One region of the Roseburia yibonii genome, then DNA from elsewhere that is predicted to be linked to it. Evidence: a T-box and tRNA genes for the amino acid it is inferred to sense, from the RefSeq annotation. Region 1 holds a T-box; the other holds one or more tRNA genes.

Region 1 (4,426 bases):
CCGCTTGCAGTACAGAGAGACACGTTAAAGCGTGACCTTCCGTTTTCAATCATCGTAGCGGGACTGTTACTTGTGCTCGGATATTTTGGAATGACGCTTGGCAGAGTGGACGGAATCATTTTACTCGTGGTCTTTGCGGTATTTTTGGTGATCATGGTAAAATCCGCGTTAAAGGCAAGACGGGACGGAGATATTACGGCGGCGGAACAGGAAGATCAGGAGATCGCGGATGAGGTAGAGATCCTTCCGGTATGGAAATGCATCGTATTTATTGTTGTGGGAGCGATCGGTATTGCACTCGGCGGAGACGCGGTCGTAAACGGCGCATCCGTGATTGCGGCAGAATTTGGCCTGAGCCAGACGCTGATCGGTCTTACGATCGTGGCACTCGGAACATCTTTGCCGGAACTTGTGACTTCTATTGTTGCGGCACGCAAAAACGAAGTGGATATGGCACTCGGAAATGTGATCGGATCGAATATCTTTAACATCCTGTTTGTACTCGGAATCGCGGCTGCGATAAGCCCGATCCAGTTTATCCGGGAAAATATCATAGATATCATACTGCTCATTTTCATGAGCCTGGAAGTATGGTTCTTTGCGCAGAGCAAAAAGAAACTCACGCGCGGGGAAGGCATTGTAATGCTTTTGGTCTATGCGGTTTATATGGTATATATCTGCAAGCGTTAGGCATGCAAAATGATTGAAAATCCGGGAAAAAGAGACTATAATATAAAAAATTGGTAAAGGAGAGATGCCTGATGGAAATTTTTGAAAAAATCGGTGATACGATCGTGAGCGCCGGAAAAGATGTAACAGAGAAGGCAAAAGAACTTTCAAGTGTGGCAAAATTAAAGATGGATATCCGCGCAAAGGAAGACTTTGTGGAGAAACAGTATGCGCTGATCGGAAAGAAATATTATGAAGCGCATAAGGATGACGACATTCTGGATTATGAAGAGTGCAACGTCATTGAAGAGGCTTTAAGCGCGATATCAGATATGAAAACACAGCTTATGAACTTAAAGGGAGCAAAGAAATGTCCGAACTGCGGAGCGGAAGTTGCAGAGGACGCAAGCTTCTGCGCAAGCTGCGGAACAAAGCTGGACGACTTTTTTGAAGACTGAGTAAAAAGTTGACAAGTGAAAAAGACTGTGATAGTTTTAATAAAGCGAATGTAAACACGTTGAAAAAGAGAGTATATCTGCAAAAATATGACAGAGAGTCCCGGATTGCTGAGAGCGGGGTATAGGCAGGCAGATAGAAGATGGCTTTGGAGTGGCAGGGCTGAACCGTGATGGATAAGTTCTGACAGGACCGCCTGTTACAGCGGAGAGTATCGCATCGTTTTTAACAGATGCTGTACCTGATGAGGCTTTTACCGCGAGGTAGGAGTAAAGTGAAGTGGTAACACGGTTGATCCCGTCTTCATTTCCGGAAGATCCGGAAGTGAGGGCGGTTTTTTTATATATAGCAATAAGAAAAAGAGGAGATAAAAAGATGGCAGACAAAGGAAAATTTTATATGACAACTGCAATCGCATACGCATCCGGCAAACCGCACATCGGGAATACTTATGAGATCGTGCTTGCAGATGCGATCGCGCGTTACAAAAGACAGGAAGGCTATGATGTCTATTTCCAGACAGGAACCGATGAGCATGGCCAGAAGATCGAGTTAAAGGCAGAGGAAGCCGGAATCTCACCGCAGGAATATGTGGATCAGGTATCTGCGGAGGTAAAGAAGATCTGGGATCTGATGAATGCTTCCTATGATAATTTTATCCGTACTACCGACGCGGATCACAAGAAACAGGTTCAGAAGATCTTTAAGAAGCTCTACGATAAAGGTGACATTTACAAGGGATCCTATGAGGGACTTTACTGTACACCGTGTGAATCTTTCTGGACAGAGTCACAGTTAGTGGACGGAAAGTGCCCGGATTGCGGCCGTGAAGTAAAGCCGGCAAAGGAGGAGGCATATTTCTTTAAAATGAGCAAGTATGCGGATCGCCTGATCGAGCACATCAATACACATCCGGAATTTATCCAGCCGGTTTCCAGAAAAAATGAGATGATGAACAATTTCCTGCTTCCGGGACTTCAGGATCTTTGTGTATCCAGAACTTCCTTTAAATGGGGAATCCCGGTAGATTTTGATCCGAAGCATGTCGTTTATGTATGGCTGGATGCGCTGACAAACTATATCACCAAGATCGGATATGACGCGGATGGCAATTCCTCGGAGCTGTTTAATAAAAACTGGCCGGCGGATCTTCATCTGATCGGAAAGGACATTATCCGTTTCCATACGATCTACTGGCCGATCTTTCTGATGGCACTCGATCTGCCACTGCCAAAGCAGGTATTCGGACATCCGTGGCTGTTGCTTGGAGACGGCAAGATGAGTAAATCAAAAGGAAATGTCCTGTATGCGGATGAACTGGTAGATTTCTTTGGTGTAGACGCGGTGCGCTATTTTGTACTGCATGAGATGCCATTTGACAATGACGGTGTGATCACCTGGGATCTTTTAGTAGAGAGAATTAACTCTGATCTTGCGAACACGCTCGGAAACCTTGTAAACCGTACCATCTCCATGAGCAACAAGTATTTTGGCGGTGTGGTAACGGATACCAAGGTGAGCGAAGCAGTAGATGATGACTTAAAGAAAGTAGCGACAGAGACCGTTGGAAAGGTAGAGAAGAAGATGGCGGATCTTCGTGTAGCGGATGCGATCACGGAAATCTTCAATCTTTTTAAGCGCTGCAACAAATATATCGATGAGACAACGCCGTGGATCCTTGCAAAGGATGATGCGACCAAGCCGCGTCTTGAGACGGTATTATACAACCTGGTAGAGGGCATCACCATGGGAGCAACGCTCTTAAAGAGCTTTATGCCGGATACAGCGGAAAAGATCTTCGCACAGTTAAATACCAAGGAGATTCCGTTTGATGAGCTGGGTACCTTCGGTCATTATGTAAGCGGAACCCAAGTGACTGAGACACCGGAGATCCTCTTTGCGCGTCTGGATATCGAAGAAGTTATGAAGAAAGTGGAAGAGCTTCATCCGAAGAAAGAGGAAAGTGAAGCAGCCGCAGGCGAAGAAGGCGGAATCGACATCGAGGCAAAACCGGAGATCACCTTTGAAGATTTTGAAAAACTGCAGTTCCAGATCGGAGAAGTGATCGCGTGTGAGGCAGTTCCGAAGTCCAAAAAACTGCTCTGCTCCAAGGTAAAGGTCGGAAGCAGCGTAAAGCAGATCGTTTCCGGCATCCATAAGTACTATACCCCGGAAGAAATGGTGGGTAAAAAGGTCATGGTACTTGTAAACTTAAAACCGGCAAAACTGGCAGGAGTTCTTTCAGAAGGAATGCTGCTGTGCGCAGAAGATGCGGACGGAAATCTGTCTCTTATGACCTCTGAGAAACCAATGCCGTCAGGAGCGGAAATTGCATAGTAAGATATTTGAGACACATGCGCATTATGAGGATGCAAAATTTGATGCGGACAGGGAGGCATTTATTGCATCCCTGCCGGAACATGACATTGAATATGTGATCAATGTCGGTTCCAGTCTTGAGACGACGGAAAAGAGCATTGCCCTCGCGGAGCAGTATGACTTTATTTATGCGGCGGTCGGGGTGCATCCGAGTGATGTGACAGAGTTAAACGAGGAAAATTTTAAGGCGATCGAGCAGGCTGCGGAGCACAAAAAGGCGGTGGCAGTCGGGGAGATCGGACTGGACTATTACTGGGATAAAGAGCCGCAGGTGCAGGAGAATCAGCGTTACTGGTTCAAACGCCAGCTGGAACTGGCAAAAGAGAAGGATCTTCCGGTCATCATCCACTCCAGGGATGCCGCAGAGGATACCATGCAGATCTTAAAGGAAACGCCGATGCGTGAAATGCCGGGCGTGATCCATTGTTACTCCTATTCGGTAGAGATGGCGCGTGAATTTCTGAAGATGGGCTATGATATCGGCGTAGGCGGAGTGCTGACGTTTAAGAACGCGAAGAAGCTTCGGGCAGTGGTCGAAGAGATTCCGCTGGAGCGGATCCTGCTTGAAACGGATTGTCCGTATATGGCGCCGGAACCGCACCGGGGCGAGCGGAACAGTTCGCTTTTTATTCCGTATGTTGTAGAAAAAATCGCGGAAATTAAAAGTATTTCAACAGAAGAAGTATTACAGACAACGAACGCAAATGCGAAAAAGCTGTTTGCGCGGGTAAAGTAAAACAGAGATACCGGATACGGTGGAGTTTCAGTTTTGAAATTCCACCGTATCTTTTTGGAAACGTTTCGGAATGTTCTGATTCTGAAGTGACGGATTTTTGCGGGCTTCGATTGTAATGCTTTCAAAGAAACCGCACCAGAGCTTCTGGTATTCGAGCTCGGAATCGGAGTAGTTTTGGATCAGGTT
Region 2 (4,426 bases), on a different contig from region 1:
CTGCCATACATCCGTAAAGCTTCCGATCAGTGCCGCCACACGCTGCGGGTGATCCACCGTCACCTCACGTCCCAGATCATCCGTAAATGTCACCGGTCCGGTCTGCTCCGTCTCTGCGATCTGTTCTGTCGCAGACGCCGTATCTTCGACTGCTGTCTCCGTCGCCTGATTTTCCCCTTCTGCGTCTGTCTGCTTTAATGTTTCCTGTCCCGCGCTTCCGCAGCCTCCAAGTAAAGTCACTGCCGCAAGCACTCCTGCCAGCCATCTGTTTCGTTTTTTCATGATATTTGCTCCTCATCCTTTGTTACTTTTTGTTTTGCCTGTAATTCCTATCGGGTTTGTAGGATTATATCATTTTTCCGGAGCAGATGTCAATTCAAAATCGGGTTGCTCTTTAAATTATACATAAACTTACCTTGGCGGATTGCATCTCGAACACGGTGTCAGTCCCATGGATTTTGCAGTCTCCAAACTCACCTCATGGTCACTTTTCGCCAGATACTGGCATCCCGCAGAATGATATTTCGATCCGGTATCCGTAATATGTACCGTAACGCCGCTTCCACTGTCAGCCGGTGCAGGTGCCGGCGCCGGATTACTGTCCGCATTGCTTACTGCCTGTCCCCCGTTTCCGGATGCATCTGAATTTCCACCGGTACTTCCGGAATTATCCACTGCCACAGCCGCATTTGACGATGCTGCCGCAACAGCTACCTCATTTTCCGCAGGTGCCCCGTCATTTTGCGTCTGCGTTCCATCTGCTTCCGGTGTATTTTCATTCGTTACTGCCTCAGGCTGTGCCGGTTTTTCCGTCTCTTTCTCAGATGCTTTCTCATTTGAAGCCTCTTCCTGCACCACTTCGGTCTCCGTCTGCTGCTCCGTCTCCATCTGTTCGGATACGATCTCAGACTGCGCTTCTTCTGTCTCCTGTTCAAGTTCAACCGGCTCTGCCGATGTCTCTGTCTCCACCACACACTCTGTTTCCGTCGCCGCATCTGCCGAAACTTCCGGTGCAGGATCTGTCCTCGCGACCGAAACTGCCATAATAACCGCAAACAGGATTCCTACCGCGCCGGTAATGATTCCCGCCACTGCCATGTGACGTTCTTTGTTATCTCTGCTTACTCCAAGAACCTTCACACCCAAAATGATCGCAATGATGGCTGCCGGCAGCCCAAGGAACATACAGCCAAAGATCAGCCCCACAATTCCTAATACCAGCGACCACACAGCAAATTTTTTCTGTTTTTCTTCCATAACTTCTTCTCCTTTGCTCTGTCAGATTTAAAACAAACTCCTACGATTTTATTATACCGCTGCCCAGGAATGCATCCCATCTGTATTTTTCCTACTTTTCCGACTGGGGTCTGTCCTATTTAAAAAAGCAGAATCTCTTTCCACGAAAAAAAGACCACCCACCCGGGATCCGTTTACTCTAATCTCGGATACGATGATCTCTTTTTTATTTCAGCTTTATATCGATAACTGCCGCTGTTTACAGCTGCTTCATCTGCTCATAAACTTTTTTCCAGTCATACTCCGGCGCAAAACTTTTCGCCTTTTCACAGATCTGTTCTACCCTGGAAACATCTTCCTCCAGTTCTTCCGCAATCACCTCCGGCGTTTTTCCTTTTTTCAGCTTTGTACAGATCAGCCGAAAAAGCAACTGTTCTTCCCCGACAAGCCTGCCTTCTTCTCTGCCTCGTTCGATTCCGACCGTCACTCCTTCTGTTCTGCCCTGCTCAATCCCGGCTGCTACGCCTTCCTCATAACTCTGCTGTCCCAGCTGACGCAGGGTCTCTTCCTCATCATATTCAAAGATACACATCTCTATGGCCTCCTCTCTGTATTTTAACAGGAAATCCCGCAGGATCCCTTCTCTGATGCAGGTATCCACCGTATGTTTCACCGCTTCTTCCCGTCCCATGCTCTTTTCACAGGTTCTGAGCCGGTCAACAAACTGCGCGTACTCAAGCAGCGTATGGCACTGTTCCATCAGCTCTTTATTCCTGCCAAGGTTGATATTTAACATCACGACCTTTAATTCCAGTGCCGGATCTTCCTCCGGGTTTATGAATGCATCGGACAGCTTTAACACCTGCCGCTCCGGCTGCATATCCCTTCCGTTATAGAACACGAAAAAGCGCGGTGTCGGTATCTTTACGAGCTGTCTCCCATAAATTGTCCGCCCACCACTCCAGCTTCGCAGCTCCTTTGCCACATAATGCAGGTTGCGGAGCGGGATATTCGGGTTATAGGTGCTCTGATGCTCATACAGATCCATGTAAAAATCCATGACGACCGCAAGGTCATTCTTCATGTTCATGTAAATGGCGTTTTCCAGTGTCACAACGGTAAGCGCCTCCGGATCGGTGTATGACGTGCCATTTACTGCATTATAAAGCCCGAGCAGCTCTTTTTTCTCGCGGAACACCATGCGGAACAACCGGTCTTTGTAACTGCGGTATACCTGATTTCCTGTTTCTTTTGTTTTGTCCATATTTTATTTTCCTCCTGTCGCCGCAGGAGCAGTTCTTCGAAAACCCCTGCTTTTTGATTGTGGAAAAAGCATGAATTTTCTGAAATAACAAGAATGTTTAGAACCGCCGGATGGCGGACAGACGGACTGTTGTCCGGATAGAAAATATGCTTTTATATATTTATCTTAGCACACGCCGATTCCGGGAACAAATTAAATTATTATAAACTCTTCATGTCCTCGTCACCAATACAAAAAGACCGGACAAAGCAAACTGCCTCATCCGGTCTTCTCTTTCTATAGTAGCGAGAGGGGGATTTGAACCCTCGACACTACGGGTATGAACCGTATGCTCTAGCCAACTGAGCTATCTCGCCATATTGATTACCTTGCGGTAAAATGGGACCTATAGGGCTCGAACCTATGACCCTCTGCTTGTAAGGCAGATGCTCTCCCAGCTGAGCTAAGATCCCATTTGCGGTCAAAATTCATCGACCGACTTAGTCATTATACTATCCAAAAAAAGTAAAGTCAATACCTGTTTCCCATATTTTTTACTTTTCCAGACGGACACAGTTTGCCAGATATTCCGCATCCGGTATTGCCGCATCACGTACCGCGCGCTCAATGGCCAGGGACATGACTTTCGCTGCAAGCGTTCCCGCCACATTGATATCCGCACGCACATTCCCCATAGAAACCGCATAGATCGTATCGCCATCCGCCATAGTTCCGACCGGATTTATGTTTCTCGCATAAGCGCAGCGCGCCATGGATGCGATCTTATTTGCCTCATCCTGTGCAAATCTTCCATTTGTCACGATCGCCCCGATCGTTGTATTTTCCTTATAAAAATCTGTAGGCTTTGCGATCTTAAGAAATTCCGCACAGGTATCAAGTTCCTTTGTGCGGTCCGGGCTCTTTAGCCCCGCGATCTTTTTCCCGGTCGTGGAATCAAAAATATCTCCGAATGCATTCACCACAACCACTGCTGCCATTTTCAGTTCCCCGACTTTAAGCGCCGCAATGCCAAGACCGGACTTCTCGGCACATTCCATACCGAACAGTTTTCCAACCGTTGCTCCACAGCCAGCACCCTCATTCCCACTCTTCGGCTCTTTTGCAGCCTCGGCATCCACGCAGGCATCATAGCCCATCTGCGCATCGGGGCGGATCGACGGATCTCCATATCCGAGATCATAAATGCAGGACTGGCACACAAGCGGCACTTTCGCAAACCTGGTGTCATAACCAATGCCATGCTCTTCCAGATAACGCATGACACCGGCAGCCGCTTCCAGACCATACGCCGAACCGCCGGAAAGAACAACTGCATGGATCGGATTGTTTGCCGTAAGCGGTGAAAGAAGCGGGGTTTCTCTGGACGCAGGTCCTCCACCGCTGATATCCACGCCTCCGGTCGCCGGCTGATCAAACAGCAGCACGGTCACGCCGGTTTTTCCCTTTTCACTCTTTGCCTGTCCGATCCGCAGTCCCTCAATATCCGTTGCCTTTATTTCTGTTGCTATTGTATCAATTTCCATGGTTTTTCCTTCTTTATCAAAAATTATTCCGCAAGCAGGCGTTCCACCAGCTTTACACATTCCGCCGCATCCTTTGAGTAACCGTCCGCACCAATCTCATCCGCAAAACTCGGGGTGATCGCAGCACCTCCGATAATGATCTTTCCCTTGTATCCCTTTTCCTGCGCCAGTTCCACGACATCCTTCATGCGCATCATCGTTGTTGTCATCAGCGCAGAAAGCCCGATCACTTTCGCATTTTCTTTCAATGCCGTATCCACGATAATGGAAGCCGCCACGTCTTTGCCGAGATCCAGTACCCTGTAACCGTAATTCTTTAACATCAGTACGACCAGGTTCTTCCCGATATCATGGATATCGCCCTCCACAGTCGCCATGACGATCGTCGCCATCTCCTCCTCGC

The links. A T-box is a leader RNA that pairs with one kind of tRNA and senses whether it is charged. The one in region 1 lies ahead of metG (methionine--tRNA ligase), so its partner is inferred to be a tRNA-Met.
Region 2: it encodes a tRNA-Met, which carries the amino acid that the T-box ahead of metG (methionine--tRNA ligase) is inferred to sense. The anticodon was not compared.

What each region holds. Positions count from the first base shown of each region.
Region 1 covers NZ_JACOQH010000010.1:91,658-96,083, reverse strand. Annotated here, with positions in the region: gene H8Z76_RS12310 (calcium/sodium antiporter) at 1-690, shown strand, start outside; gene H8Z76_RS12305 (zinc ribbon domain-containing protein) at 762-1,127, shown strand; T-box leader at 1,178-1,433, shown strand; gene metG (methionine--tRNA ligase) at 1,501-3,462, shown strand; gene H8Z76_RS12295 (TatD family hydrolase) at 3,455-4,240, shown strand; gene H8Z76_RS12290 (TIGR03915 family putative DNA repair protein) at 4,268-4,426, opposite strand, start outside.
Region 2 covers NZ_JACOQH010000012.1:15,971-20,396, reverse strand. Annotated here, with positions in the region: gene H8Z76_RS12850 (ABC transporter substrate-binding protein) at 1-282, opposite strand, end outside; gene H8Z76_RS13715 (DUF4190 domain-containing protein) at 412-1,257, opposite strand; gene H8Z76_RS12840 (RpnC/YadD family protein) at 1,496-2,500, opposite strand; tRNA gene H8Z76_RS12835 (tRNA-Met) at 2,783-2,856, opposite strand; tRNA gene H8Z76_RS12830 (tRNA-Val) at 2,880-2,952, opposite strand; gene H8Z76_RS12825 (P1 family peptidase) at 3,034-4,023, opposite strand; gene H8Z76_RS12820 (homocysteine S-methyltransferase family protein) at 4,047-4,426, opposite strand, start outside.